Prochlorococcus marinus str. MIT 0912: one gene and its partner. The protein of the gene in region 2 interacts with the protein of the main gene of each other region in a pairwise test. Links are inferred from orthologs where the notes say so. Each region holds a gene or a part of one and is shown on either strand. Other genes may lie near its edges.

Region 1 (17,008 bases), 1.6 Mb from region 2 along the record:
AATTCATTATTTTTTTAAAAAGTTTCTGGGCAATAAAGACCTCTTACGTACATAGAAAGGATCTCAGCATCAACTTCGCTTATGTTCTTTTGAATTGAGATTTGTTGAATAGATTTTGATGAACCAGCTGAAATGTTTTCTTTATTTAGTTCTCGGAAAGTTTTACAAATAGATTTTGCTTCATCAGGATTCCTTTTTACACCCTCAAGAAGTCTTGATTGAGCTATTGCATCTTGACTGAGTCCAAGTGATGTAAATATTAAAGTGATTAGTAAACTATTCATTTTTCTTATTTACCTAGTTTATTTTCAATTATTTATATTCTATTACTTAATTCTTCTTGGGTAAATTAAATAATGTTTTTTTCGCTTTCTCTATTAAAAAGTGAGCTTTTTTTAGATCTATTATTGGAATTCTTCCTGTTCGAAGAATTCTTTCAAAGCGTCCTGTTTTTTGAACTAGCTCTTGAGGAGTAAGTCTTGAAATGGCCTTGTTTGAAATTAATCCTGAGTGCATAAGCAAGGCTGCTTCGTTAAGTTGAATATCTAAAGTACAGATAAAATACGCTATGCATTTAAGTCTTTTTAGATTGCGAACACTACCCAGACTTCCATAGATTAGATGATTGATTTCTTCATCACTAATAGATAATAAAGAGTCCCACGTTTTTATATTATTTGATAAGAGTATTTTTTCTTCTTGATAAAAGGCTTTAGGAAGATCTTTCAATAATGACTTATTATTCATCAGTCTCTATTGATGTGATTTCTTCAATAGCAGCGTTATTCGATAAATATTCACTTGAAGAGTAATTCCTATCGGGTAATTCTATTATCTTTGATTCTTTTAAATCATTGATTAATTCACCTAGAATAATTGGTTTACTTATTCCATCACCAGCTGATTCTATCTTTCTTAGCCTGACTTTGACCTGAGCACCATTCCTCCCCCCCCCTTTCAAATTACCAGCTATTTGTAACAATGTTGGTTTGATAGCTTCTTTAGGAAAGTCATTTGATGCTTGAGCAACAACTAAATCAAATCCATTGTCATAAACAATAGGAGCATATTTGTAACCTTCGACATTAAAAGGAGGAGTATAACTTTGCTCAAAGGCCCAGCAACTAAAAGATAGTAAAAGTGTGAAAATTGTTGTCCCAGTTAATCTGAATTTAATTCCCCAGTTGAATAAATAAGCCAAAATAGTCAAGACGCCAAGTCCTGAGCCTCCCCAGGCTAGCCATTTCGTAACATCTTGGATAACTTCACTCATAGACATAGGCTGGTTTCTCCTGAATTGATTCTTTATAGTTTGTTAGCTCCCCCAAGTTTGAGAATAATGTTTCATGGGAGATGAGTGGAGCTCTAAAAGATTAAAGCAGTGGGGACTTGCTGGAACCTTTGCTGCGTTGAGCGGTGTTTTGATTTGGAGTGGCGCAGATCTGCTGGTAGGTAGGACTATAAGCCGCTTTTCTCCACAAATAGAAAAAACATTATCTAATTCATTAGGTCATCCTTTGAAAATAGGTTCCTATAGGGGGCTCAGGCTATGGGGAATTGAGTTAGGGCCAACAAGACTACTTCCAGGGATTAAAGATTCTTCCTCAGTTAATATTTCAACTTTAACAATTAAATTTGCTCCTTTTGCGAGTTTATTTAATTGGCAACCAGTTGCAATATTTAATCCAAAAGGAACAGAAATTTTATTAAGCAAAAATGATACTGGTTCGTTTTGGATCGTTCCACAGAATGAAAATCCAAAAAAAATCAACCTTCAATTAAAATTTAATTTAAAAGAACCAACCAAAATTTTATTAAATCGTGGGGATACGACATTACTAGCGAAAGGTAACCTATCTCTTGATCTTGGTAAGAAAAAGATTTATGGTGCGATTAACATAGACTCCAAAAAACAAGGAAGTCTATTCCTTTCAGGAAAGGGTTATTGGGATGGAATAGAATTCCAAACTAAAGTAAAAGTTAATAAACTTAGTCTTGGTATCTTTGAAGGGATTTTAGGAGATAATTCTAACATTATTGCTAGAGGAAATATAAATGGAAATCTAAACTTGGGAGTCAAGAAAGGTTTAATAAGGTGTAAAGGTGGTTTGATCTTTAACAATTTAACTCTAAATGGGGGAGGTCTAAGTGATACCTTATCTGCAAATAAATCAACAATAAAATGTGATAATAATAAGCTTCAGTTAAAAGACTCAAATTGGAATTATGGATATTGGAATATATCTAATTCGGTTGAGATTCCGTTTTACAAAAAGGATAAAACTTATATAAATTCTGTAACCAAAGTTAAAATTAAAGATTTCGAACATAAACCACTTTCTTTGAAATTAGAATTACCAATTTCAGTAGTTAATAGACAATTTATCCCTGGAGAGTTAAATGCAGATTTTAATTTAGAATCTTTCCCTTTAGGTGCTTTAAATCAAATACTAAATGCATCACTATCAGGAAAATTAAATACAAAAGGTGGTTTTTATGGACCATTAACTTCTCTGAACTCTACCATTAACCTTTCTTTAGAAAATCCACAAATCAACGGTATTCGATTGAGGGAAAAATGGAGAGGTTCTTTTACTCGTATTCCAAGTGAAAAGAAATGGGGTAGTTTGAGAATGGAATCGGAGGGTGCTTCTATCCCCGGGAATCTTCAAATCAACTTGAATAAGTATGGTAATTTTAATAGTTTAAATCTAAATAGATTAGGTGGTGAAATAAGTTTAAAACCAAAATTAAATGCCTTTGAATGGGACGCTAATAAGTTTAGATTAGATCGAGTTGAGGTTGCTTTCCCGCCTGAGAAAAGTTTTAAACGAATCTTTGGGGAAGTTTCAGGTAATGGAATACTTTCTCTTGACCCATTATTTTTTAATGGTGATTTGAATTTAGATTATTTTAGATTGTTAGGTTTCAAATTAAAAAAAGCAAGTATTAAAGGTCAAATTAAAAATTCAGAAACTAATTTAACAGGTGAATTAATTCCATCGGAAAATGGAAAGATTAAATTTGATATTAATAATGTGTCCGAATTTTCTTTGTTAGCTCAAGTAAAGGATGTAAGCTCTAATTGGATTGCCGCAACGGCTTTAGAGTTTCCTAAATTAGGATTGAAGTATTCTGATGCAATGGGTAAGGCTGAAGATATAGAAAAATTTATAATTGGTTATCCTAATAGTTCTATAGATAGTCAGTTAGTAGCCTTAATTAAGTCTCAGAATTCATATAGAGAAGAAATTGCTAAGATAAATAATCAGAGCATAATTAATCCTTATGATCTTAATGGGAAAATTAATGCTGATATTAAATTAAGTGGACCAAGCCTTTCTGATTTAAATTTAGAAGCTAAAGCCTCTGGTAAGGTTTGGACAAATAAATTGAAGATTATAAATTCTAATAATATTAGACCTTTTAAAGCAACTTTTAATGGAAATCTAGCTTCAGGAATGGGAGATTTCTCATTACTTAATTTTAATTTTTCATTATTATCTTTAGTTGCACCGATACCTTCAGCAGTTGACGGTTATTTTGGTTTAAAGGGTAAATACAATTTAGGTAATCTATCCCCACGCGTTACAGCAGATTTAATTATTAAGGATACAATAATTTATAATAGAAATATTATATTAGATAATGGAAATATTTTTATTAAAGATAACTATCTAGAGTTTGATATCGCTATAAGGGATAAATCTTCGGCAAATCCTGTTAAGTTAGTCGGAACCTACCCACTAATAAGTTCTTACCCTATTGATCTAAAGGTCGAAAGTCATGGAGATGGGTTGGCTTTTTTGACGGGGCTAACGAAAGGGAATGTATCTTGGACCTCAGGGACAGCTGATCTAAGCGTCTTAATTAGTGGAACCCCTCCAAAACCGGTCGCGAATGGTTTTTTGGTTTTAAAAGACAGTGAGTTACTTTTTCAAGATAAAGAAATTAATAATTTGAATAGCACAATAGTTTTTGATTTCAATCGACTTGAAGTCCGTAATCTCAAAGCAAATATAGGAGCAAACGGTTTCATTAGCAGTCAAGGTGGAATTTCGTTATTTGATGCTCAATCAAGTGAAAACGAGCCATTGGCTCTTTCCATAGAAAAAACACGTATTAAAACGGCATTTTCTGATGTCAGTGCTTCATCTAACATTGTTATTAAGGGATCTATTTTGAAACCTCAATTGGCAGGTGAAGTTTTTATCTCTGAAGGTTCAATTTTTGCTAAAAGAGCTAATAATCCAGATAAGACTACATCTGACAAATCGAACCGTTATGAAGATTCTAAGGCGAAAATAAGTCGTAGAGTACCAGAACAAAACTGGAACCAGAGAGAACCTCTAGTGTTATTTATACAAAATGAAGATGCACCTGCAAGTCGAATAGTTAGTGCTGGCTTGCCTAATGGATTTGAATCAATAATGTTTGACAATTTAAAGCTTGTACTTGGCCCTTCATTGCGATTAGTCTCTCAACCATTGGCAAGCTTCGAAACAAATGGCTTCCTTCTCTTAAATGGCGCTTTTGACGAGACTCTTGATGTTAGCGGAGTTATTAAACTTGTTAGTGGCTACGTTAATCTCTTTACGACTACTTTTAATCTAGACCAAAGTGAACCTAATGTCGCAGTATTTGTACCGTCTATGGGTTTGGTTCCATATGTTGACGTGACTCTTAAAAGTCGTGTCCCAGATAATGTTAGAGACGTAAGTAATTTTTCCTCTAATGGCATGGCATCATTTGGTATTGGAGGATCTCGTTTTGTAAATGTCGAAGTGACAGCCTCTGGACCTGCAGATCGCATTAGTGAAAATTTTCAATTGAGAAGTACTCCATCTTTGGGAAGAACTGAGTTGTTAGGACTTATAGGAGGTAATTCTCTTGCAAATTTAATAAGTAGTGGAGGTAATAGTGATGTACTTGCTAGCTTTTTGAATAGATCTTTTGCTTCATACCTCCAAGGCAATATCAATGGATTTTTAAGTGATAGGCTTCAAATTTCTTTGTATCCTGCATATATAACTGGATCAGATTCAGAGGATGATGGGAGTGATAGTGGTTCTTCAAGTAGTGATCAGGAGGGTGCTAATTTGCAAGAGCAACAGGCATGGGTGACTGAAATAGGAGTTGACTTTAACGATAAAATTAATTTCTCAGTTCAGGCTGCTCCTAATCGACAAGATATTCCACCGAAAGGAAATATTACTTTTCAAATGAACCCTAATGTAGGAGTACTAGGCTCGTTTGATAAGAGTGGAAATTGGCAAAGTCAGCTCCAACTCTTTTTTAGATATTAAATAAATGACTAGTTTATTAAGAATAATTTAATTAAAAAATGCTCAGTTCGATAGATTTTTATCTTCTTTTATTGCTTGATTCACCATTAAAGGAATATTTTAAAGACGGTGAAATTATCTTTGATTAAACAGTTGATCCAAATCAAATGAGTACAAACTTTTCAGTTCCTGATCCTACGCCCCAGCTAATAAAAGTAGCAGAGAGTGCAAAAGAGGCTTCTATTTTGCTTGGTCAATCCACTAATGAACAAAGGTGTGAGGCTTTGACTGAAATGGCAAATGCTTTGAATGATAATGCTGATGAAATATTAAAAGCAAATGTTCAAGATCTTGAAAGATCAGAAAAAGAAGGGTTGAATAAATCACTTTTATCAAGACTTCAGTTAACAAAAACTAAACTCAAAGGATGCATTGATGGAGTTCTTAAAGTTTCAAATCTTGCAGATCCAATAGGTAATAGACAACTTCATCGGGAATTGTATGAAAACCTTATTCTTGAAAGAGTGACAGTTCCATTAGGAGTCTTAGGAGTGATATTTGAATCCAGACCTGATGCATTAATTCAAATAGCCTCGCTTGCTGTTCGTTCTGGGAATGGAGCTTTATTAAAAGGAGGAAGTGAAGCAAAAGCCACAAATCAAGCAATAATGGATTCTCTTGATAAAGGTTTAAGTAAATCAACTGTGGGCTCTGGAGCGTTGTCTTTGCTCACTACACGTCAAGAAAGTTTAGGTTTACTTCGTTTAGATCGGTTTGTGAATTTGATAATACCTAGGGGTAGTAATCAGTTAGTCCAGTTTATTCAAGAAAATACACGTATCCCTGTTTTAGGGCACGCTGATGGAATATGTCATCTATATGTTGATAATTCTGTAGATATTGATAAAGCTATAAGCATAGCTTTGGATAGTAAGATTCAATACCCTGCTGCTTGCAATGCAATTGAGACATTATTAATTCATGAAGATGTTGCCGAGATGTTTTTGAAAAAAGGCTTGCCAAGTTTTTCTAGTGCAGGAGTTACTCTTAAGGGAGATGCAAAGAGCCAATCTTTAGGGGTGAAAAACAAGGCTAATGAAGCAGACTGGTCTACAGAATATCTTGATTTAATTCTTTCAATAAAAATTGTTCGCAATGTTGACGAAGCTATTGAACATATTCGTAAATATAGCTCTCGTCATACTGAGGCGATAGTTAGTGATGACAAGGGAGTTGCTGAGAAATTTTTAAGTTCGATAGATAGTGCAGGTGTTTACCATAATTGCTCTACTCGTTTTGCTGATGGTTTCCGATATGGGTTTGGAGCTGAAGTTGGGATAAGTACTCAAACTCTTCCACCGAGAGGACCAGTTGGATTGGAAGGCTTAGTTACCTATCGCTATTATCTCAGAGGTGATGCTGATCTTGTTAAGGATTTCGCTTCTGGAGATAGAAGTTTTTCTCATATTGATTTACCGTTATGAGTCAATTAAATAATTTAAGCGCAATTCATATAAAAGATTTAAATCTATGGGCCCATGTAGGTGTTTTAGAAAGTGAGCGAATACATGGTCAAAGTTTCCTTCTTGACATCAGTTTCTGGTTGGATTTGGATGAGTCATCAAAGTTTGATCAATTAGATAAATCAATAGACTATAGCGAAGCAATTAAAGCAGTTAAAAAACTTTCATTTGAAATCAAATGTTTAACGATTGAATATTTTAGTGATCAAATTTTGAATCTTCTTGAGTCTCTATATGGTCCAGTTCCAATTCATATCTTGCTGACAAAATGCTCGCCACCAATACATGGATTTACGGGAAGTGTCCTAATCGAAAAAAAAAGAAATTTCTTATATCCCATTAATTAATTGGATACAAACAATAGACCAATTTTTCTTGTTCATGGTTTGTGGAACAATCCTAAATTATTTGAAAAATTAATTAAAAAAATAAAAAAGATGACTATCAATTGTACAGACCACATTTACCACACAAATATGGAAAAACATCTATTAGGCATTTAGCTCATGATCTTGATTCTAAGATTGAGGAATTAGTGGGTTCTGAAATCGAAATTGATATTGTTGGTTTTTCTATGGGTGGATTAATTAGTAGGTTTTGGATGCAAAATTATGATGGTTTTTTAAGAACTAAACGTTTTTTTAGTATTGGTAGTCCTCATTTTGGTACTTTCACAGCTCAAATGATCCCTTCATTTTTGATGCCAGGTATTGCAGAGATGAAAAGAGGAAGTAGTTTACTATCTCAATTAAACAATGATTTGACTTCTCTAGAAAAGGTTGAATGCACTAGCTTTTTTACAAAATGGGATTTGATGTCATTCCCAGGGTGGCAAGCAAAACTTCCTATTGGTGATTCCTATCACTTACCTGTGTTGACACATAAAGAATTGATAACAAATTCTAATTCCCTAGACATCTTAGCCAAAAAGATTTTCAATAGTAGCTAGTTAAGACCGCTATGTCTAATTAAAGCTTCAGTAGAGGGAAGTCTTCCTCTGAATTGTTTGAAAACCTTATTGGGTGAACGACTACCACCAAGACTAAGAATTGAATCGCGATATTTTTTACCAATCTTTCGGACTTGGTCCTGATTAGAAAGGCCTGCCTCTTCAAATGCGGCAAAGGCATCAGAGCTAAGTACCTCAGCCCATTTATAAGAGTAGTATCCAGCAGCATAGCCACCAGCAAAAATATGACTGAAGGCACAGAGAAATTGATCTTCTGGAATAGGATCCATCACTGTTGTATTTTTTGCGATTTCTCGTCGCAATTCATCTGGGGAAATTCCTAAATCTTCATTCCATTGACTATGGAGTTTTAGATCAGTAAGAGCAAAATGTATTTGTCTTAAAGTCGAAAGCCCAGAATTAAATGTTCTGCTTAGCCTCAATTTATTAATTTCCGATTCTGGTAGTGGTTCTTTCGTCTTCCAATGTATTGCTATTTCAGAAATTGTTTGATCTTCTAAGCACCAATTTTCCATAAATTGGCTTGCTAATTCGACAGCATCCCATTCAACGTTATTAATACCGGCTGCTTGAGGGTAATTTACAGTTGTCAACATATGTTGTAGTCCATGACCAAATTCATGGAAGAGAGTTTCTACTTCTTCGAAACTCATTAAACTTGGCTTGTCTGCAATAGGAGGCGTTTGATTGCAGACTAAATAGGCTACTGGGAGAACAATATCATCTTTCGTTTTTTGATTTCGGCACAAACATTCATCCATCCAGGCACCTCCTCTTTTTGTCGCAGGACGACTGAAGGGATCTAGATAGAAAGATGCAATTTTCTGGCCATCTAAATTCTTAACATTGAAGAAACGGACATCTTCATGCCACAAAGGAGCTGTATTACTTGCTTCTTCAATGTCAATTTCAAAAAGTCTTTTGCATAAATTGAATAGACCATTAAGAACTTGATTTAAAGGAAACCATGGTCTGAGTTTCTCCTGGTCAAGGTCGAATTTCTCTTTGCGTAGAACTTCAGCCCAAAAACTTACATCCCATGGAGATAGCTCAAAATCTTCGTTTTCCCCATTTCTTTTGGCACACTCACGAAGATGAACAACTTCTTTTTTAGCATGAGGCATTGCTGCTAATCGTAATTCTTCGAGTAACATATCAACAGCTTTTTCATTATCTGCCATCTTTGTGGCCAAGCTAATTTCACACCAGTTTTTATATCCCAATAGTTTTGCCTGTTTATTTCTGAGATCTAGAATTTCTTCAATTATTTTTTTGTTATTAATATTTCCATCGCTAGCTCTACTCACAAAGGCTCTATAAACTTTCTCTCTGACATGTCTATCTTTTGCATAAGTTTGAAAAGGAATGTACCTAGGCATATCTAAGCCAACTCTCCATGGGCCATTTGATGCTGATGGATCATTATCTTCTTCATCTTTGTCACCAGCTTCCTTTGCAGCAAGAGCTAATGTCTCAAGCGCTCTTTCAGGAAGACCCTCGACTTCTGATTTGTTTTTCAATAAAAGACTCCAATTCTTAGTCGCATCTAATACATTGTTACTGAATGTAGTTGATAATTCAGCTAATCGCTCACTGCGAGAATTAAAGAGAGCTTTTTCGTTGGCCTCTAGACCAATTCCTTTGTTTTTCATGGTTATTAGTTCTGTCTCAATTATTCTTATTTGTGTTTCATCCTTTATCTTTCCATGCTCTTTTAAATTTGAGAGCGCCTTGAAAATGACTTCGTTTTGAGCAAGCTGATTACTAAATCTAACTATAGTAGGTTGCTGATTTGAATAAACCTCACGTAGTTCAGCGGAATTGCATACAGCATTCAGATGACTTACCACCCCCCAACTCCACCTAAGCTTTTCACCTATTTCATAAAGCTGAGGCATTACATCTTCCCAACTCAGTGAGCTTTTTGTGTGTAATTGTTTTTCGAGCTGTTCTTCTAGTTTATTTAATTTTTCATTTAGTTTTTTTATTAGTAAGGGTATATTTTCAGTGATCTCGTTAGGGGTGATTTCATCATAATTAGGAAGACCTTCACCTTTTAATAATGCTGTTTGCTTAATTGAAGTCATTTTTTAGATTCAAAAACTAACTTATTGGTACAAGGTTATTGGTAATTAATGATTGTGCGAGAGCATTTGTTGATACCTCATATAAATCAATAGCTATTCTTGGCCAAAAACCTATTACTAATGTAGGAACTAAGAGACTTAAACCTATAGAAAGCTCTCTTGCATCCATTTCTTTTACTATGGACAAAGCTGGTATCCTAGGCCCAAAAAATACCCTTCTACACATTGAAAGAAGGTAGATAGGAGTTAAAACCAGTCCAATAGCTGCTAAAAGGATTGTTATTGCTCTAAATAAAGAAGTGAATCCTTCTTGACTAGTTATTCCTAGAAAAACTGTGATTTCACTTATAAACCCACTCATTCCTGGTAAGGCTAGTGAAGCTAGCGAACTGGCCAAGAAGAATGCAAAAGTAATTGGCAAAGCTTTTGCTAGACCTCCCATATTGGGGATTGAAAGAGTATTGGTTCTTTCATAAAAACTTCCAGTAACAAAAAACATTGCGGCAGCAATCAGTCCATGGCTAATCATTTGTAGCATCGCTCCACTGATTCCAAGAGCATTAATTGCACCAATCCCTACAAGAACAAAACCCATATGACTTACTGAACTGCAAGCTATGCGTCTTTTTACATTATCTTGAGCAAAAGCATTTAGAGCACCATAAATAATATTTACTATCCCAATGATAATCAGCGCTGGAGCAAGTATTAAATGAGTATCCGGTAAAATTTGGACGTTAAATCTTATGAGAGCGTAACCTCCCATTTTTAATAAAACACCAGCTAATAACATCGAAACTGGTGCATTTGCCTCCCCATGAGCATCTGGCAGCCAGGTATGAAGTGGAAAGATAGGGAGCTTGACTCCAAAACCAATTAAAAAACCTAAATAACAAAATATCCCAAAATTACCAGTAAAAGATTTGGCTGCTATTTCACTTAAATTAAAGGTAAATTGATCTCCAGAAAGAGCTAAAGCAAGCCCACTAATTAATATTAAAAGGGAAGCTAGCGCTGTATAAAGGATGAATTTTGTTGCAGCATATAGTTTTCTTTTCCCTCCCCAAATAGCAATCAATAGATAGACAGGAACAAGTTCAAGTTCCCAAGCTAAGAAAAATAGTAAAAAATCTTGTGATAGGAAAACTAAAGCTTGGGCTGAAGCTTGAATGAGTAACAAAGCAAAGTAAAGCCTTGTTTTTTGTTTTATTTTCCAACTTGCAGCTGCGGACAAAAATGTTATTAGCCCGCTTAGAACTACTAGCGGTGCAGATATTCCATCAACTCCTAATGACCATTCGAGTCCTATTGAAGGAAGCCACTGAAGTCTTTCAATCAACTGCAGACTTTCGCTGCTGGGGTCAAACAAATTGGCAAAAGCCAATATGATTATTAGAAAATCAGCTAATAAAATAACTAAGGCAATATTTCTTGGCAGATTAGAATTTTTACTCTCTTGCGTTGGGAGGAAAGGCATTATCAATGCTCCCACTATGGGTAGGAGCACAATGAGTGAAAGCCATGGAAATACTGTTTGAGAATCAATACTCATAGGCAGATTGGCATCCATGATTTGGGGCAAGTCAGCCATAAAGCTATCAGTTTTTGTTCGTTTTCATGAGTAGAACTACCCAAAGGTGTTTGAAATGCATTCGCTTCCTCTGAGTTGGAGGCTCATTAAAGGAGCACGACTTGCTACACCAGCAGCTTCCCAGGCTTTGACCATTGCGACACTGACTTCTCGGCCTTTAGTCGCTTTGCACAAGGCAAGAATGCTTGGTCCTGCTCCACTTATTGCACATCCTAAAGCTCCGGCAGCCTTTGCTGCTTCTCTTACCTCCAATCCTCCTTTAATCAATCCCCACCTATAAGGTTCATGAAGCTTGTCATGCATGCCATCTGCAATTAGATCCTCATTTCCGGTTCTTAGTCCTTGAAGAAGAAGAGTAAGCGCACCTAAATTGATTACTGCATCATTAACTGGAATGTTTTCTGGCATGACACGCCTTGCTTCGCTTGTACTAAGGCGAATGGATGGAATTGCGACTACCGCTTTTATTGATTGATCCCAGTCACAGCGGACTACACGCCATCTGTCGTTTGCGGTTTTAGCTGTTACGCAAAGACCCCCTATTAGCGATGGAACAACATTGTCAGGGTGACCTTCTATATCTATTGCCAACTCCAATAATTTTTCTTTAGGCAATGGATAACCAGCAAGTGCATTAGCTCCAACCAGTCCTGCCACGATTGCTGTAGCACTGCTACCAAGCCCTCTTGCAGGAGGCACCGCTAATTTTACTCTTGCTTCAAGAGCGACTGGCTCAACACCTGCAGTTCTCCAAACTCTCTGCGCGGCTCGATAAAAAAGGTTTTCGGGGCCGCCTCTTAAATGATTGCCTTCAGTACTCTCCATTATCAATTCAAATCTTTCAGCATTACCCTCAATTCTTTTAATAGTGAACTGATTGGAAAGATCTAATGCTGCACCAAGGCAATCAAACCCTGGACCAATATTGGCTGTAGTAGAAGGAACCTCTACTACGACAGTTTGTCCTATTTTTGGCGGCCCCATGTTTTTATCCTTTAACTAAGTCTCCCATTTGATTCGGCACTTAAGCGTGCCCTGCAAGCTGAACTGAATAATGTCGCCTCTGGATCTTTAAGAACAATCAATGGGATTTCCTTTAAATAAGATTGAAAGCGACCCTTATTACTAAAAGCATTAAGGAAGTTAGAAGAGTTTATTCCATCGAGGTTTTTTGCGGCTGTTCCTCCTGAAATCCATAAGCCTGAAGAGCAAAGTTCTTGTAAAGCAAGGTCTCCAGCTGCTGATCCATAAACATTTAGCCATAATTTCAAAGCTTCAGACATTAATTTGTCTCCGTTATTTGCTCTCTCCCAAACAAATGCGGGTAAATCTGTGAAAGCTGATTTGTCATTATCCATTTTTTTTAAAGTTTCCTGAAGTGGGTGGTTTTCATTTAATGGATTATCCAATTTCCATCTGGCAATCATTCCAAGGCCTGTCCCACTAACTATTCTTTCAATGGATACTCTTTGAATATTTAGCTTGTTTTTTAGCCATTTGACTAATTCCCATTCGTTTTCTGTTCTTGGGGAAAATTCCCGATGCCCCCCTTCACTTGGAAATATAAAAATGTTTTTAGGTGTAATTAATCCTCTGGACATTCCTAAGCCAGTACCAGCTCCGATAATGGCAACTAATTTTTGATTAGTTTTGTACTCAGAATTTAATGTTCCTTGGATTACTTCATATTGGGATTTTTTGAAAAATGGTATTCCATATATTAAAACTGAGAAATCATTTATTAATTCAATATTATTTATTTTTGAAAGCTGAGATAATTTTTCTGTTGCGATATCCCATTCTAGATTTGTGATCTTAACTTTCTGGCCTTTTATTGGTCCTGCTACTCCAATACACATATATTCAGGGAGTGATATATGATCTGGTAAATGTTTAATAAAATCTTTAAATATTAAGTAAAAAGATTTCCATTCTGACGAAATATAGTACTTTTCAAATAATTTTTTTGGATAGTTCTCGTTTGAATAAACAGCTAATATTGTTTTAGTCCCTCCAAGATCTCCAGCAAGTAAATTCATTAGTTATTAAAATCGTTTTGATTTAGGATTGATTAACTTGCATACCTTTTTTGCTAATTGATTCGTCAATTATTAATTTAAACTTGTCTATACTCATATTTCCAAGATCTTTACCTTCTCTTGTTCTTACTGAGATTTCATTATTCTCTTCTTCCTTATCTCCAATAATTATCAAGAAAGGTATTCTTTGCATAGTATGTTCTCGTATTTTAAAACCAACTTTTTCATTTCTGATATCAATTTCAGCTCTGAACCCAAAATTAACTAATTTATCTTTAGCACTAAAACATGCTTCATTATTTCTATCAGTTATGCCCATAATCATTATTTGAACAGGTGATAACCATGTAGGAAAATTTCCTGAATAATTCTCAATTAAAATCCCAATAAATCTTTCAAAAGAACCTAAAATAGCTCTGTGAAGCATTACAGGTGTTTGTTTTCTTCCTGTAATATCTATATAACTTGCATTGAGCCTTTGAGGCATTGAGAAATCCACTTGAATTGTTCCGCACTGCCATACTCTGTTGAGACAATCTTTTAGGGAGAATTCTATTTTTGGACCATAGAATGCACCTTCTCCAGGGAGTAGCGACCAATCTAACCCTTTTGAATCAAGTGCCTCAGATAAGGCTTTTTCTGATTTGTCCCAGATATCATCACTCCCAACCCTTTTCTCTGGTCTTGTTGAGAGCTTAATAAGAATTGAATCAAAGCCAAAGGTTTTATAAACCTCAAATACCAAATCAATAAAATTTTGGACTTCTTCTTGGATTTGTTCATCGGTACAAAATATATGTGCATCATCTTGAACAAAATTTCTTACCCTCATTAAGCCATGAAGTGCACCAGAAGGCTCATTGCGATGACAAGAACCAAATTCAGAAAGTCTAATAGGAAGATCTCGATAGCTTTTTAAACCTTGATTGAATATTTGTATATGGCAAGGGCAATTCATAGGTTTTATTGCATATTCCCTGTTCTCTGAAGTCGTAGTAAACATATCTTCTTTAAATTTATCCCAATGGCCTGATTTCTCCCAAAGACTCCTATCAACTACTTGAGGAGATTTAACTTCTTGATAATCATATTTTGTAATGGTTTCCCGAATAAAATCTTCTAAAATTCTATAAATAGTCCACCCTTTAGGGTGCCAAAAAACCATACCGGGTGCTTCTTCTTGCGAGTGAAAAAGTGAATACTTTTTCCCTAGCTTTCTATGATCTCTTTTCTCAGCTTCTTCAATTCTAGTGATATATTCTTTTAATTCTTTCGAGCTTTTCCAAGCTGTTCCATATATTCTTTGTAGCATTTCATTGTTAGAGTCTCCGCGCCAATAAGCCCCGGATACTTTCATTAGCTTAAATACTCTTAGATGCCTTGTATTTGGCACATGAGGACCTCTGCACATATCAATATATTCTTGATGTTTGTATAACTTTATGATTTCATTTTCAGGGATATTTTTAACTATGTCTAGCTTGAAAGTTTCACCTCTATTAGTAAAAACTTCCTTTGCTTTCTCTGGACTTACTATTTCAACATCTACATTATAATCTCTGTTAACTAACTCTTTCATTCTTTTCTCAATTTTGAGAAGATCATCAGGAGTAAAGGTATCTTTATAAGAAATATCATAATAAAAACCATCTTCAATAACTGGTCCTATTGCCATTTTTGCTTCGGGGTATAATTGCTTTACAGCATGTCCAAGAAGATGAGCGAATGAATGTCTAATAATTTCTAGTCCCTCATCATCTTTAGATGTAATAATCTGTATATGAGAATTTTGAGTTATAGGAATACAAGTATCAATTAATTCTCCATTCACTCTCCCCGCTAGCGCTGCTTTTGCTAAACCAGGACCAATTTCTGATGCTATTTGGTCAATTGTGACAGCAGAATTATATTTTTTTTCAGTTCCATCCGGTAATGTAATTATTGGCATAATTTTCTACAAATTTGAATAAAATCCTAGAGCTTCTTTAACTCTATTTAATGTTAACTTAGAAACCTCCTCGGCAGTAAGTTTGCCTTTATTTAGTATTCTTTTTAACTCTTCTGGATCATTCATTAGTTCTTTATATTTTTCTTGAATAGGTTTGAGAACGTTAATCATTGCCTCTGTAAACTCTGGTTTGAATTTACCCCAGCCCATTTCTGCGCAATACTCAGCTGCTTTTTCTCTACCTAGGCCAGAAATTATAGAATAAATTGTTAAAAGATTGTCAGCTTCAGGTCTTGCAGTATTACCGAATTCTAATCCTAATTCTGAGTCGGTTTTTGCACGTTTTATTTTTTTAGTAATGATATCTGGACTGTCTAATAAAGTAATCCTACTATTTTCGTTTGGGTCGCTTTTACTCATTTTCTTTGTTCCGTCAGTCAGGCTCATGACCTTGGAACACTCTTTCAAAATTAAGGGATTTGGAACTTTTAGTATTGGATTTTCTTTTGTTCCGAATTTTGAATTAACTCTTTGAGAAGCAATATCTCTCGCAAGCTCTAGATGCTGCTTTTGATCTTCTCCAACAGGAACCAAATCAGCGTCATAGAGAAGAATATCCGCTGCCATAAGGACTGGATAATCTAATAATCCAATAGATACATTGTCTCCTTGTTTAATTGACTTTTCCTTGAACTGAATCATTCTCTCCATCCAGTTTAAAGGAGTTAAGCAATTTAGTATCCAGCAAAGCTCGCTATGGGCGCTTATCTGACTTTGAATGAATATTGAGCATTTATCAGGATTCATCCCACAAGCGATATACAAAGCCGCTGTAGATAAAGAATTTTGATAAAGAGATTTTGGGTCATGCGGAGTCGTTATCGCATGAAGATCAACAACGCAGACAAAAGTTTCGTAATTTTCTTGTAATTCAACCCAATTTCTTATTGCTCCAAGCCAATTACCAATATGAACATCTCCGGTGGGTTGAACACCAGATAAGACTCGCTTTTGATTCACTTATCCTTGCTCGCTTGAAATTGTGGAATCATCTTCATTTGAACTTCCTTCTTTTGCTTGATCATTATCTTTTTCTTCAGGATCTTGAGCAACATTGTTTGCCTGATCAGTATCAGCGACCTCTTGTTCTTTAACTGGTTTTTCTGGTCTTGCAAAAGGGTTGGGCTTTGAGTTGATTGAGCTGTTATTTTCACCGTTATATCTTCCCCTATTACTCCTGCCTTTTCTTTGGTCGTTGGCGGGCGCTTGAGACCTATATTCGTTGACTAAATTTTCAAGACTTCCATCTTCAAGCATTTGCGCAAGAGTTCGTACTGCGAAACCAAGCACTGCGACAGTAGAACGAAGATTGAAGGCTTCTTGTAATGATCTGGCTGCTCTCATTTCATTATCACTTAAGCGAATGCGAAAGCCTCCCTCTCTATTGTTAGGACCTCGGCCACCTCTGAAATTATTGCGACCATTTTGTCTTTGGTTTTGGAAATCGCCACCACCTGACTGATTATTGGTGTAAGAGTCACCCATGAACATATTTGCCAATAGGG
Region 2 (14,140 bases):
TGAAGACATTTTGCTTAAAAAAGGGATTTAAAATAAAACTTATCAAATCTTAAAAGCAAAATTTCTGACCGATTTTTTAATTCGGTCAAAAATTTTATTTTGTTAAGAACCTCTAATAGATTACTTAAATTGTAAAAAACCAGGAATAAAAACTTCGTTTTTAACGAAAGCCAACCGCTGCTTGCCAAACAAAAACAAGCAGAAAGAAGAAAAGAGGTATAAGCGGAAGTACATCCACTGTTGGTGCAAAAGCCTGGTAAGCAACCGGAAGTTCAGCAAGCAAGTCGAGATTAATCAGTGCCATCCCTAAGAAATAATGGACGTATTAAGCACGCACGCTACCACGTATGACGCGCTTTAGAGTCACTCTGCCATGGAGCGAAATCCTCTGAAAAACATCCTTCCACAATTGCTTGCCTCATAGCACCTGTAAAACGGATCAAATGAGTGAGATTATGCAAACTCAAAAGCGTTAGACCTAGCAACTCTTTATTGCGAATTAAATGATGAATATATGCCCTTGTATATCCAGTACAAGCTTCACAAGGACAAGATGAGTCCAGTGGTCTGAAATCGTCTTTAAAGCGTGAATTTCTTAAGTTCCATGTCTCACCATTCACCAAAGCACTTCCATGCCTTCCCAAACGCGTAGGGATTACACAATCAAACATATCTACTCCATTGGCCACGGCTATGGCCATTTCTCGCAATGTGCCTATTCCCATAAGATATCTTGGTCGATCTTCAGGTAATAGAGGGCAGGTTTCTCGCACAATCTTGTGCATTTGATCTATGGGTTCACCTACACTCACACCTCCTATAGCGATTCCAGGCAAATCAAATTCTGAGACGATTTTTGCACTCAATTCCCTTAAATGAGTGAAACACCCCCCTTGAACTATTCCAAAAACTGCTTGATCATCTTTGTCATGAGCATTTAGGCACCTCTCCAACCAATGATGAGTTCTTTTACAAGCATCCTCAACGTCTGATTCGCTTGCTGGATAAGGGGGGCATTGATCAAAAGCCATTGCGACATCGGAACCTAAAGCTATTTGAATTTCTATAGCTTTTTCAGGAGTCAAAAAAATCTGTTTACCATCTCTTGGACTTTGAAAAGAAACCCCTTCATCATCAATTTTATTTAACTTTGCCAAACTAAACACTTGAAAACCTCCTGAATCAGTAAGTATTGGCTTTTCCCAACTCATAAATTCATGTAGACCCCCTGCCTCTTGAACAATCTTTTCGCCAGGTTGCAGATGAAGATGAAAAGTATTTGCAAGAATCATTTCTGCTCCTGTTTTCTTTAGCTGTTTAGATGTAACGCCCTTGACTGTTCCCAAAGTCCCCACTGGCATAAATCTAGGAGTATTTACAATTCCATTTGGTGTTTTAAAAGAACCAACACGAGCTAGTGTCGAATTGCATCTGCTTTTTATTTGGAAATCAAAGAAGGGCTTTTTCAATTATTCCTAAAAATTCCATAACTTAAACTAGTTATATAACTATTTTGACCTAAGAAACAATTGAGGTTGTAATTCTGATTTTTAAAGACTGGCTAAGTGACTTTGCAGGTGCATGGGTTTTTTACACAATTTTTCCTCAATGGCCAATAATCAAACCTAAATTCAGAAGAATTGCTCGTTTTGCCCCTTTAGTAGGGGTTTTGATTGGATTTTTACAATCATTTTCTTGGCTTTTATTGAGATATTTTAATTGGCCAAATATTTCTATCGCTTTGATATGTATTGCACTCGGTATTTTTATAACTGGTGGAATTCATTTTGACGGTTTGATGGATACAGCTGATGGCATTGGCGCAGGTCCATCAAAACGGATACAGGCAATGAAAGACAGCAGAGTGGGCTCAATAGGTGTTCAAAGTTTAGTAATCATTTTGATTCTTCAAATGGCAGCAATCATAAAACTTAGTTTTTATGCGCCTTTTGCCTTCCCATTAGCAGCCTTTTGGGGAAGAATTTCTCAAATTTTTGCAATTGAAAATTATGAGTATCTTTTCAAAAAAGAATCAAGTTCCATTCATCATGAAAACTGGAAAGGCCTATCCAAAGAGATAAGACCATCATTGATAATACTTTCTATAGCTATAAGTCTTTATCTATTTCTAAATAGTTTAAATATATTTAATGCATTTCTATTAATATATTGCATTTTATCAGGCTTAATAACTTCAATATTAATTCCACACTTTATAAATAAATCATTAGGAGGACATAGTGGTGATACTTATGGAGCAACTTTAGTCATAACAGAAACAACTAATTTATTACTATTAAGTATTATTTTGATTCCAAATTAAAAACAAATGCATTCCCTGAATCAGGTAAAGAGCTTTTAAATATGCTTGGATTAACAATTAGCTGTAAATCTCCACCTAATTGTCTTGCCAAATCTCTAGCCAAGGCAAGACCAATTCCACTCCCAGACATTTTCGAACCAGTTTCACCCCTAAAACCTTTCTCAAAAATCTTTTCTCTTTCTTCCTCTTTTATAGGGATGCCCTCATCCCAAACACAGATACTCTCTTCAACAAATTCTATCCCGATAGATGCTTGAGGAGGGCTATAACGAAATGCGTTTTCAAGCAGATTTGCAACAATTTCGGCAATAACGCCCTCTGAAATTGATCTTGATTCCATCCAAGTTGGCCATTTTGAAGGACTAAACCATTTCCTGCCTTGCAAATTAGCCCTAGCTTTAGCTCTTTCAATCAAAGGCTCTATTAAGCTTTTTACACTGATTTTGGTCTCAGTGGGCAAAAGGGGAGGCAAGAGCAATCTATTTGATCCATCCTCAGCTTGAGGTAGTTTCACTTGACTAAGTTGATCCAACGCAGAAAGGTATTTATTAACTTGCGCTTGTTCTGTCATTAGGCCTTTCACAAGATCTTCATGTTCACTGTCAGGTCCTATTTTCCTCAAAAGAAGTTTTGCATATGTACCAAGAGCAGCTAATGGATTTCTTAATTGATGAACCATTAAAGATATCTGCTCCTTTTGACCATCTAATTGATCTAACAACCTTTTTCTATCAAGTTCTGACGCAAGAGAGTGAGCAAGTAAAATTGACACTGATTGCAAGCGTTGATCAAGAGATTCAGGCCATTCTTCCTCAGAAGCAATTCGCTCCGCACGAATTACGCCCAATAGAATTGACCCCTCTTGCAACGGATACCATCTCCTATTAGTTGAAGGAGTGCGAAGGGCAATATCAGTTTCTACCGGCTGTAATACTTTTTCTAATTTCGGCCACTGTCCAACAACTTCCAACGTAGGAGACCCGCTGTCCCCAGACCGAGCTACGTAAACAACAACATGCTCCAATTCTTGATCAGCCTGAAAGCTCATCAACTGCTGTTGAACAAAATTCAAAAACCGTTCTGAATACTGCATTGAGCTCATTATGCAACTTTGAACAAGGGGAAAGAAGTATTCAAAAACTTGTAAAATTGAAAAAAAGTATTAAGATGTGAATAAAGAATATAGATCTCTTACAGGAGGTTATCTCAAATTTAATTCAAAAGTGAGCGCTTTGAGCGACTTTGAGTCTGCGGAAGAAATTGATGGGTAATTTCCGTGGTCCACTTTTCATAATTTGAGAATGACTTTCCATCTCAATTTCAAATCTATTTTTCTCAAAAAACTCTAGCTTCAGCCAGAGCTAATACAAAAGCAATTCCCTAAATCTCTCAACCCAATAAGGTAGTTTTTTCATGTCTAAGAAGCGTAAAAGAATTAGCAGACGCAGACTCGCAGGACAGCGAGTTATGTCCCATGTCCCTATTTTTCATTTAGGAACAGGCCAACATAAGCCTGTGACCGCAGCAAGACGATTTATTGCCGAAGAGGGCTTATATGCACCAGCGATACTAAATGTGCGTCGTAATGAGCACACTACTGATCGCTTCTTTTGGGGAGAGAAAGGTTTGTTTAGTGCTCAGTACGCTGAGGAAAATCACTTTCTTTTTCCTTCCCTGAGAGTTATTGTTGAATATCTTGGAGAGGACAAAATTTTTGCTGGTTTAGAACTTACAGCAGATGATTGGGAAGAAATCGAAGAGTATGAATACGCTTTTGTTTAACTTAAAAATTTTTGTTTAATTTTTTCACGGCAGTACTGAATTAGATTATTAGTTATTTCGTGGCCTCCATCAAAAAAATATAATTCTGATTTAACTCCATTTTTTAACAAAATATCAAAACTTTTCTGAGAAGCGGCTTTATCAACTACTTGGTCAATATTTCCATGACAAAGGAAAATAGGTGGCATATCTTTTGAAGGCTTCCACTCGGGATGAGGATAAGAGCTAAGTGCAAAAACTCCCTCAAATTTATTTCTTGATGCAAGCTCTAGGGCCATTGCACCTCCTTGAGAGAAACCCAGCAGTAATGTTTTATTTAAAGGTATGTGTTTAAAGCAAAGATTATTTAAACGCTTTTCAAGATCTAATACTGCTTCTGGAACCTGTTCCCATTCATGAGGGTACAACGGATACCATTGCTTACCTAATCCGCTTGGATGAGGCTGGGGAGCGGAAAGAGAAACTATTTCAAAACGATCTTTTAACCCCTCAGTTAATAATTTTCCAACAGGTATTAGATCATTTTCATCAGCTCCCCACCCATGAAGTAAAACCAATCTATTTGTTGCGGATTCAGAATTTAATAAGACTAGTTCAGTCATCTTGAATGCAATATGCCTATTTGATGCGTAGGTTATCGAGAAGAATCGATTTCAAACAATACAGATGTCACCCATAGCTCTGCTAAGTGTCTCAGACAAAACTGGTTTAGTGCCTCTAGCTCAAGCACTAATTAATGAATTAGGCTTCAAAATAATCTCGAGTGGTGGAACAGCAAAGTTAATTGAGAGCGCAAATCTGCCTGTTACTCGAGTAGCAGATTACACAGGATTTCCAGAAATTCTTGAAGGCAGGGTAAAAACACTTAATCCCAAAATTCATGGAGGAATTTTGGCCAGAAGGGATAAGCAAACTCATTTGGATGATTTGAAGAAACAAAATATCAATCCAATAGATTTGGTTGTTGTTAACTTATATCCATTTGAGCAAACAATTTCAAAAGAAAATGTTTCATGGGAAGAAGCAATCGAGAATATTGATATTGGTGGTCCAACAATGATTCGATCAGCTGCAAAAAACCATCAAGATGTTCTTGTAGTCACTAATCCAAATCAATACTCAAACTTAATTGATGCATACAAATCAAAAAAAATAACTAATGAATTACGAAAAAATTATGCTCAAAAGGCTTTTGAGCACACAGCTATTTACGATCTAACAATAAGTAAATGGATTGCAAACCAAATCCCCTCAAAAAAAGCTTCTTGGTTTCAAAGCTTGCCATTAAAACAAGAACTAAGGTATGGAGAGAATCCTCATCAAAAGGCCACATGGTATGGAGAGTCTGAAAAAGGTTGGAGCGGAGCTAATCAATTACAAGGAAAAGAATTAAGTACAAATAATCTCCTTGATCTGGAGGCTGCATTATCCACTCTCCGAGAATTTGGATACGAACAAGCTATGAAAAATGACTCATATAAAAAAGCGGCGGTAGTAATTAAGCACACAAATCCTTGTGGAGTCGCAATTGGAGATTCACCATCAACAGCTCTAAAAAGAGCATTAGATGGAGATAGGGTAAGTGCTTTTGGTGGAATTATTGCTATTAATTGTCCTGTCGATGAAGCTGCAGCTAAAGAACTTGAAAATATATTTATTGAATGTATTGTAGCTCCATATTTTGATAATAATGCAAAAGAAATACTTTCAAAAAAGAAAAATCTAAGACTACTAGAATTAAAAGCCGAGTCTATTCAAAAAGCAGATAAAAATCATATAAGAAGTATACTTGGTGGTTTATTAGTTCAAGATTTAGATGAACCAAATATTGATCAAACAGAATGGGAAAATGTTACTAAACTAATCCCAACAGAAGAAGAAATAAATGACTTATCTTTTGCTTGGAAAATTGTAAAACATATACGATCAAATGCTATAGCAGTTGCATCTAATCAACAGAGTTTAGGAATTGGAGCTGGACAAATGAATAGGGTAGGCTCAGCAAAAATTGCATTAGAAGCTGCTGGAGACAAAGCAAAAGGTGCTGTTTTGGCTAGTGATGGTTTTTTCCCATTCAACGATACTGTAAAGATGGCAGCTGATTATGGTATCAGCTCAATTATTCAGCCAGGGGGAAGTATCAGAGACAAAGATTCTATTGAAGCATGCAATCAATCAGGCATAAAGATGGTTCTCACAGGTAAAAGACATTTTTTACATTAAAGTCAGCTAAATAAATTAATTATAAAATATTGGACTCTAAATTTAATATTTATATACTTAAATCATGAACCCTTTGGATAATAGGTTATTTTGTTAGATTTTCTTAAAAGTGATAATCTTCCAGGACCTGCACATAAAAAATAAAATGATATGGCTGCATAAATAGCTGATAATTCAAAAATATAATTGTGATTTTCTACAACCGCAAAAGGAAATCCCTCTAACCCAGTATCTATGAAGTGGAAATACAAAGCAAATACCATCGTCGATAGTAAACCTAAGGAAGATAATCTTGCCAAAATGCCGGTAGCCAGTCCAATTGGACAAACTATTTGAGTAACTGCAGCCATATAAGTCCAAATGACAGGATCACCAGGAAGAAAGCTGAAGTATTTACCAACAACGAATTCAGCAAATCCTCCTGGATCATTTAATTTCTCCAAACCGTGATGAACCATCAACAAACTAAAGCTTAGTCTGAGCACTAATGTTGAGAGTTCTCCAAAAATATTGACTTCACCTTCGGGACTTTGAACAACGACTTCAACCTTTTGTGAGTCAGAATCTTTATTATTAGAGTTTTTTGCTTGAGCCATCTTCCACTAAAAGTTATTAATTCATCCTACGAGAAATTGGGTCAAAATTGTGATTTATCCTAATTAATCTTTTTCACTTATTTTCATCAGCTTATGAATAACATGCTCAACCACACGATCTGGAGTAGAAGCACCTGATGTAATACCAACCTTTATATTGCCAGTTGGAAGAAATTCCTTCTCAGTAATTAATTCTCCTTCAAGTGGCATATGAGTAATTGTATTTGTTTCTTCTCCAATTCGTTCAGGCGTATCAATGTGAAATGAGCGAATTCCCCTACTAACAGCTATTTCTTGAAGATGAGTGGTATTCGAGGAATTATAACCACCAATAACAACCATAAGATCGAGTGGCTCATCAACAAGAGAGAACATTGCTCCTTGTCGTTCCTCAGTAGCATCACAAATAGTATTAAAAGCTAGGAAATGTTGATTTAATTCAGCAGGACCATATTGTTTTAACATAGTTTTTTCGAATAATTTTCCAATCTCTTCGGTTTCACTTTTAAGCATAGTTGTCTGATTAGCGACTCCTATTCTTTTTAAATCCTTATCTGGATCAAACCCTGCGGAGGAGGCTTTAGCAAAACGCTTTAAGAATTCTGCTCTATTTCCTTTACCAAGAATATATTCAGCTACATAATTGGCTTCATCGAGGTCAAATACAACTAGATAAGTTCCAGCAAAAGAACTAGTAGCGAGTGTTTCTTCGTGCTTATATTTACCATGAATAATGGAAGTAAATGTATGTTTTTTATGCTTTTCAACGGTGTGCCAAACTTTTGAAACCCATGGACAAGTGGTATCAATGATATGACAGCCTCTGTCATGCAACATTTTCATATCTTGAACTGTCGCACCAAATGCAGGAAGAATTACTACATCACCATCTTTCACTCCTGAAAAGTCTTTGATACCTTTCTCCTCAGTAATAAAAAGAACATCCATTTTTCTAAGCTGATCATTTACTGAGGGGTTATGAATAATCTCATTAGTAATCCATATCTTTTCATTCGGATAGTGCTTTCTAGTCTCGTAAGCCATTGCTACAGCTCTTTCTACTCCCCAACAAAATCCAAAAGCCTCTGCAATTTTGACTTTGAGGCGACCATGTTCTAATTCATTTCCATTATCTCTAATAGATCCAATTAACCCACTTTGATAAGCCTCTGCCAGCGCTTGAGCTCGTTTATTCGCTGAGCCAAATCCTCTCCGATTGTAACGATCAGATTTATGAAGAGTTTGCTTGAATGCTTGAGTATCCATTTCAATTAAATAGTTAAAAACAAATTGATAGGATTCCGATAACTATTAAACCACACTAAAAAAGCCCGGAATTTATCCGGGCTTTTTTAGTGTGGTTTAAAGTTAGAGAATTAAACAAGTGAACTAGCTAGAAGCAAAGTCAGGATAAGCTTCCATTCCATGCTCACCAATATCAAGGCCTTGGGTCTCTTCTGATTCGCTAACTCTGATTCCTCCGAAGAAGCCACCAATAATTTGCCAAGCAATCCAGCATGTGACGACAGTCCAGATACCATAAGCAGCTGCGCCTAATGCTTGAATGAAGAACTGGCTAATTCCTCCTCCATTGAGAAGACCAATTCCTGCAGCTCCAGGGTCCATGCCATCAACACCCCAAAGGCCGATAACTACAGTTCCCCAAACGCCGCAAACTCCGTGAACGGAGAAAGCACCAACAGGATCATCAATACCTGCGGAATCTAAAGCAGCTACTGCAACTACAACTATTAATCCACCGACTGCACCAGCAAGCCAAGATCCAGCAAAAGTCATATTGCCACAACCAGCAGTGATACTTACTAAGCCAGCAAGAATACCGTTGATGATCATGGTTAGATCAGGCTTACCAGAGGTAATGGTAGATAAAACTGTAGCCGCAATTGCACCACCAGCTGCTGCCAAAGTTGTTGTTACTGCAACATAAGCAACATATTGATCCATTGCTAATTCAGAACCTGGATTAAATCCATACCAACCAATCCAAAGAATTAGCGCTCCTAAAGTTGCGATAGCCATATTATGACCAGGCATAGCTTGAGCTTTTCCATCTACAAATTTGCCAATACGTGGCCCAAGAAGCATTGCTCCAACAAGACCTGCCCATCCTCCTACGGAATGAACAATAGATGAACCAGCAAAATCAATAAAGCCAAGTTCAGCAAGCCATCCACCATTCCACTGCCAGCTACCTGCGATTGGATAAATAAAAGCAGTTAAAACTACAGAGAAAACGACAAATTCACCAAATTTGACTCTCTCAGCAACTAATCCAGAAACGATCGTTGCAGCAGTTCCAGCAAAAGCAGATTGGAAAAGGAAATCAACTGCTGGAACAAGACATCCTGTATCACCAGCAGCTGCGCATTCTAATGCACCTGATGGATCAGGATCAACGAATAAGCCTTGGAAATAAAGCCAACCATCAATCACTGAACCGCCATACATTAGGGAATATCCAATTACCCAATAGGCAGTAACAGCAAGTGCAAAAACAAATAAGTTTTTAGCTAATATGTTGACCGCATTTTTTTGGCGGCACATACCAGCTTCAACCATTGCAAATCCTGCGTTCATAAAAATAACGAGGATTGTGGCTATGAAAAGCCAAAGATTATCTGCCAAGAATGCAGCAGCTTGAGGTCCAGTTAAATCTGAAAGTGCAACCTCAGCTCTAGCAGAGAAAGTGAAAACACCTAATCCTAAAAGTGCCAATGGGATTGAAGCTAGCCAAGCCCAAGATTGACTTCTTCTAAAACCTTTAATGCTTCTTAGAAGAAGCATTGGCCCGTTCAAAAGACTTGCGTCTTGAAGACGAGAAGTACTTCGCCTTGGTGGCGATTGCAAAGCAGTGGTCATAAATGATGCTTACTTCGAAAAAAAGAAATGGATAGTTAATCCAAAATTTATACAATTAACAATATGAATGCAACTCATACTGACAAGATGTAGGTGTTTATACAAAAAAACAGTTTGGTACTACAGACATGTTCTTATTTACACATTTTTCTGGTAAATTGGTGAAATTTCAAATTGATTTAATTCCCAAAATTACAAGTCAAAATAAAAACCTAGCTCAAATAGTAAAAATAGACCTGCTGAATTATTTTGTTCTAGATGTTTTATTTTTGTGAACTCTGGAAGGGTTTAACACCTTCCCAGGTTATGCGGTCTGAAAAAAAACCAAATGCACATGGAATAACCTCTACCCCATGAGATAATGCCTCTCTAAATAATTTCCCGTACAACTGATCTGCTAAATCACAAGGTGCAAAAATCTCCATATCACTCCTACTAATACAAGGAATTAAAACCGCTCTTGAATCAGGAGAAATACTCATTAGTTCCTTCAAATGTTTTTGACCTCTTGTAGTTACCGTGTCCGGGAACAAAGCCAAAGTTTTTTCACACCAAGTTGTATTTTTAACCTCTATATAAATATTTCTACTATCTGCATTGCTTGTTTCTGGCTTAAGTAATAAATCAATTCGACTTTTACCTTCTAAACCATATTTAACTTCAGGCTTGATATTTGCAATTAAACCCAATTGCTTCTCTAAGCCATTCGCTTCAATCAAATTCCTAATCAATTTATTAGGTAAAGATGTGTTTATACCAACCCAGCATCTCTTCAGCTCATTATGACTTGGCACCTCAGCTTGCTCCCAAGACCAATCTAATTTACGTTTAGGCGAGGGAGAGTACTTAAGTCTGACACGACCACCAGGCCACAAAACCCCTTTCATCGGTCCTGTATTTGCACAATGAGCGGTAACAATTTCACCATCAGCCAACTCAACATCAGCCAAAAATCTCTTATATCTCTTAATTAAGATACCCTCTACAAGAGGGGGAAACTTAATAATGGTTTTCCCAATTTCAATCACTTAATTAACATCCAATTAAAACAAGAACTACAAAATATTCTAGAAAAATGGAAGCTCTCTTTTTTCAAATCTAACATGCCGAAATCAATCAAAGAAATTGCTTTCGTCGTAAGCCTAGGAACTTTATTAAGCAAATTTGTAGGGATGGCAAGGCAATTAGTTATTGCTGGTGCTTTCGGAATTAGCGCTGCATATGATGCATATAATTATGCTTATATTATACCTGGATTTTTCTTGGTTCTTTTAGGAGGTATTAATGGACCATTACATAACTCTTTGGTTACATTATTAGCAGATAAAAACAAAGTTGATAGTAGATTACTTATCAATTCAATCAATAATATTCTATCTCTAATACTATTAATAATAAGTATTTTTATTTTCTTTTCATCCGATTTATTGATTAATTTAGTTGGATCAAGTTTATTAGCAGAGACAAAAGAAATAGCTTCTTTTCAATTAAAAATAATGTCTCCAATTATATTCTTATCAGGACTAATAGGCATAGGTTTTGGATCTCTAAATGCAAAAAAAGAATTTTTCATACCATCTATATCTCCATTAATTTCAAGTCTAATAATTATAATTTCTGTATCAAACTTTTGGATAAATAAAGAAACTTCAGTTGATATATATGAATTAAATTTGAGAGGAGGAGTTATTCTTGCAAAAGCAACATTTATAGGAGCACTATCTCAATATTTAATTCAAATACCTTTTCTAATTAAAAAAGGAATTTTTACTATAAGTTTTTCAATTCAAACAAAGTATTCAGAACTAAAAAGAGCCTGGAGAATGATTGTCCCTGCTTCTCTTTCTTCAGGTATGATGCAAATAAATGTTATTACTGATTTATTCTTTGCATCAAAGATAGTTGGGGCTGCAGCTGCTCTAAGTTACGCAAACTTTATAGTTCAAGCTCCTCTTGGAATAATATCAAATTCTATTTTAATTCCATTACTACCTGTTTTTGTAAGCTTAAGAGCTCGAGAAAATCATTTGAAATTGATCAAGAAAATCCATCAAGGATTAATTTTGACATCCTCATCGATGGTATTCCTAGGTTCGATATTCATTGCACTATCTGTTCCAATAGTAATATTAATCTATGGAAGAGGTTCCTTCAATCAAAATGCAATAGATATTGTAAGTCAACTATTGATTGCATATGGAATAGGTATGCCTTTTTATCTATTAAGAGATCTATTAGTTAGAGTATTTTATGGTATTGAAGATTCAAAAACACCATTTAAAATATCTATTATAGCAATATTATTAAATTTGTTTTTTGACTGGTATTTAATAGGAGGAACAAGTCCTTGGGGAGAACTATCTCCGATCAACTTAGGCGTAAATGGTTTAGTATATTCAACTACATTTGTTAACTTATTTGCTTGCATACTTTTACTATTGAAATTAAATAAGAAGCTAGATCATCTGAAATTATTCAAAATAGTATCTCAAACTCTTAGAATTATTTTGATTGGTTTGATTTCTGGTATTAGCTCATTTTTTATTTTTAAAATAATATATTTACCCTATACTTTCTTTAATTTATTATTTAAAATTTTAATCTCATCTGGAATTAGTCTTGTTATATTCTATTTTCTAGCAATTATTCTTAAAATTGATGATATTGATAGTTTAAATAAGTATTTCAAAGAGAAATTTATTCCTCTTTAAGAAAAATATCTTTTTCTGATCTAACTTTAAGTGGGATTTCTAAACAGTTCATTTCATCAGTTTTCACCCCACTTACTGAGAGAATTCTTGCTTCAATACCAAACTCTTGAAAAGCTATTTCCATCTCTTTCATTAATTCCTTTTCAACCTGTGCATCAGCATCAGCAATTTTCCCTATAAGTCTTTCTCCTAAGCGACCAATTCGCTGCCTTACAACCTCTCTGGCATTAGTCACCTGGATTATTAGCAAGAATAATAAAGCAATTGATCAAATCTTATCTGCAATAGGGTTCTAAAATGTCCTCAAGGTCAAAAAATTGATTTGGTGGAATTAATTTTGATAATGGCAATCTCGTTTTACCTCCGCCAAGTTTTACTTGAATCGCTTCAAGACCTTTTCTAGCTGCAACATTTGAACCTTGATCAAAGTTAGCTTGACATTCAATAGCTAAGTCCTTTGCAAGCCCAGCATCGCCTAGATAAAGATTCCAATTTCCAACTTGAATAAATAATCTGTCAGCTATTGACACCGCTAGCTCATTAATTTGCGATGAATCGATAGAAGTAGTCATGAAAACTTAGTTTTTCTACTATCAATAACCATAGATAGAAATTGTGGTTACTATCTCAAAAAAAGAATTAATGGAAAAATAACTTTTTAAGTTTCAAAATCGTATTTTAGACAATTTGAAGGCATAGATACAAACATATTTCCCTATTCTTTGGGAGTCAATCTGATATTGTTTTTTTATGCGCCTGTAGCTCAGCGGATTAGAGCATCTGACTACGGATCAGAGGGTCGGGAGTTCGAATCTCTCCAGGCGCGTTTGAAAAATTTGTAAATCCTTATATAAACAGAAAATAAGAGAAAGTTTTTTCTCATTAGACTAAACATATGCCTACTATCACATCATAAATAAAGGAATAAAGTGACTATTCAATCTTCTTTGATGGAATGTGATCCAAGTATTGCGAAGTTAATAAACAATGAATTATCAAGACAAGAAACTCATTTAGAGCTGATTGCAAGTGAGAATTTCGCCTCAAAGGCAGTAATGGAAGCACAGGGATCGGTCCTAACAAATAAATATGCTGAAGGTCTCCCCAAAAAAAGATATTACGGAGGATGTGAATATATCGATGGAATTGAGCAGTTAGCAATCGAAAGAGCAAAAACCCTTTTTGGTGCTAACTGGGCGAATGTCCAACCACACAGCGGGGCACAAGCTAACTTTGCAGTTTTCCTAAGCCTTCTCAAACCTGGCGACACAATCATGGGGATGGACCTATCTCATGGAGGTCACCTCACACATGGTTCACCTGTAAATGTCAGTGGCAAATGGTTTAAGACATGCCACTACGAAGTTGATAAAACGACCGAAATACTCGATATGGAAGCAATTAGAAAAAAAGCAATTGAAAATCAACCAAAACTAATTATTTGTGGATTCTCTGCGTATCCAAGAAAAATTGACTTCCAGGCTTTTAGATCAATAGCTGATGAAGTAAAGGCTTATTTATTAGCTGATATTGCTCACATTGCTGGTTTAGTAGCTAGTGGTCTACACCCAAGTCCAATCCCATATTGTGATGTAGTTACAACAACCACTCACAAAACTCTCAGA

Evidence for each region.
Region 1: the proteins of sfsA (region 2) and O5640_RS00135 interact in binary tests that used the Escherichia coli proteins (3 or more experiments, as listed by UniProt). The link is inferred for Prochlorococcus marinus str. MIT 0912 from one-to-one orthologs.

What each region holds. Positions count from the first base shown.
Region 1 is NZ_CP114783.1:21,761-38,768, forward strand. What follows is about bases 4,671-7,610. They hold O5640_RS00135 (glutamate-5-semialdehyde dehydrogenase), read left to right. Parts: upstream 4,671-5,452; coding sequence 5,453-6,769; downstream 6,770-7,610. Other genes in these bases: O5640_RS00130 (translocation/assembly module TamB domain-containing protein), read left to right, coding at 4,671-5,306; O5640_RS00140 (dihydroneopterin aldolase), read left to right, coding at 6,766-7,155; O5640_RS00145 (esterase/lipase family protein), read left to right, coding at 7,257-7,610. In the rest of the region: O5640_RS00110 (CocE/NonD family hydrolase), read right to left, coding at 1-7; O5640_RS00115 (hypothetical protein), read right to left, coding at 15-284; O5640_RS00120 (DUF4332 domain-containing protein), read right to left, coding at 331-747; O5640_RS00125 (Ycf51 family protein), read right to left, coding at 740-1,279; more of O5640_RS00130, read left to right, coding at 1,347-4,670; more of O5640_RS00145, read left to right, coding at 7,611-7,757; O5640_RS00150 (M3 family metallopeptidase), read right to left, coding at 7,754-9,865; O5640_RS00155 (NAD(P)H-quinone oxidoreductase subunit 4), read right to left, coding at 9,882-11,435; thrB (homoserine kinase), read right to left, coding at 11,493-12,440; O5640_RS00165 (glucokinase), read right to left, coding at 12,452-13,495; thrS (threonine--tRNA ligase), read right to left, coding at 13,518-15,443; trpS (tryptophan--tRNA ligase), read right to left, coding at 15,450-16,463; O5640_RS00180 (hypothetical protein), read right to left, coding at 16,464-16,994. UniProt on the Escherichia coli protein: Catalyzes the NADPH-dependent reduction of L-glutamate 5-phosphate into L-glutamate 5-semialdehyde and phosphate. The product spontaneously undergoes cyclization to form 1-pyrroline-5-carboxylate.
Region 2 is NZ_CP114783.1:1,643,678-1,657,817, reverse strand. What follows is about bases 8,951-11,926. They hold sfsA (DNA/RNA nuclease SfsA), read right to left. Parts: upstream 10,833-11,926; coding sequence 10,068-10,832; downstream 8,951-10,067. Other genes in these bases: murJ (murein biosynthesis integral membrane protein MurJ), read left to right, coding at 10,908-11,926; O5640_RS09435 (ammonium transporter), read right to left, coding at 8,951-9,804. Outside these bases: O5640_RS09485 (Gfo/Idh/MocA family protein), read left to right, coding at 1-31; O5640_RS09480 (photosystem II reaction center protein K), read right to left, coding at 161-304; tRNA guanosine(34) transglycosylase Tgt, read right to left, coding at 339-1,469; O5640_RS09470 (adenosylcobinamide-GDP ribazoletransferase), read left to right, coding at 1,529-2,323; O5640_RS09465 (sensor histidine kinase), read right to left, coding at 2,304-3,425; O5640_RS09460 (DUF3155 domain-containing protein), read left to right, coding at 3,737-4,105; O5640_RS09455 (alpha/beta hydrolase), read right to left, coding at 4,102-4,707; purH (bifunctional phosphoribosylaminoimidazolecarboxamide formyltransferase/IMP cyclohydrolase), read left to right, coding at 4,772-6,328; O5640_RS09445 (DoxX family protein), read right to left, coding at 6,391-6,924; O5640_RS09440 (4-hydroxy-3-methylbut-2-enyl diphosphate reductase), read right to left, coding at 6,988-8,190; more of O5640_RS09435, read right to left, coding at 8,314-8,950; more of murJ, read left to right, coding at 11,927-12,515; O5640_RS09420 (cytochrome-c oxidase), read right to left, coding at 12,502-12,750; O5640_RS09415 (DUF3181 family protein), read right to left, coding at 12,791-13,087; glyA (serine hydroxymethyltransferase), read left to right, coding at 13,466-14,140. UniProt on the Escherichia coli protein: Binds to DNA non-specifically. Could be a regulatory factor involved in maltose metabolism.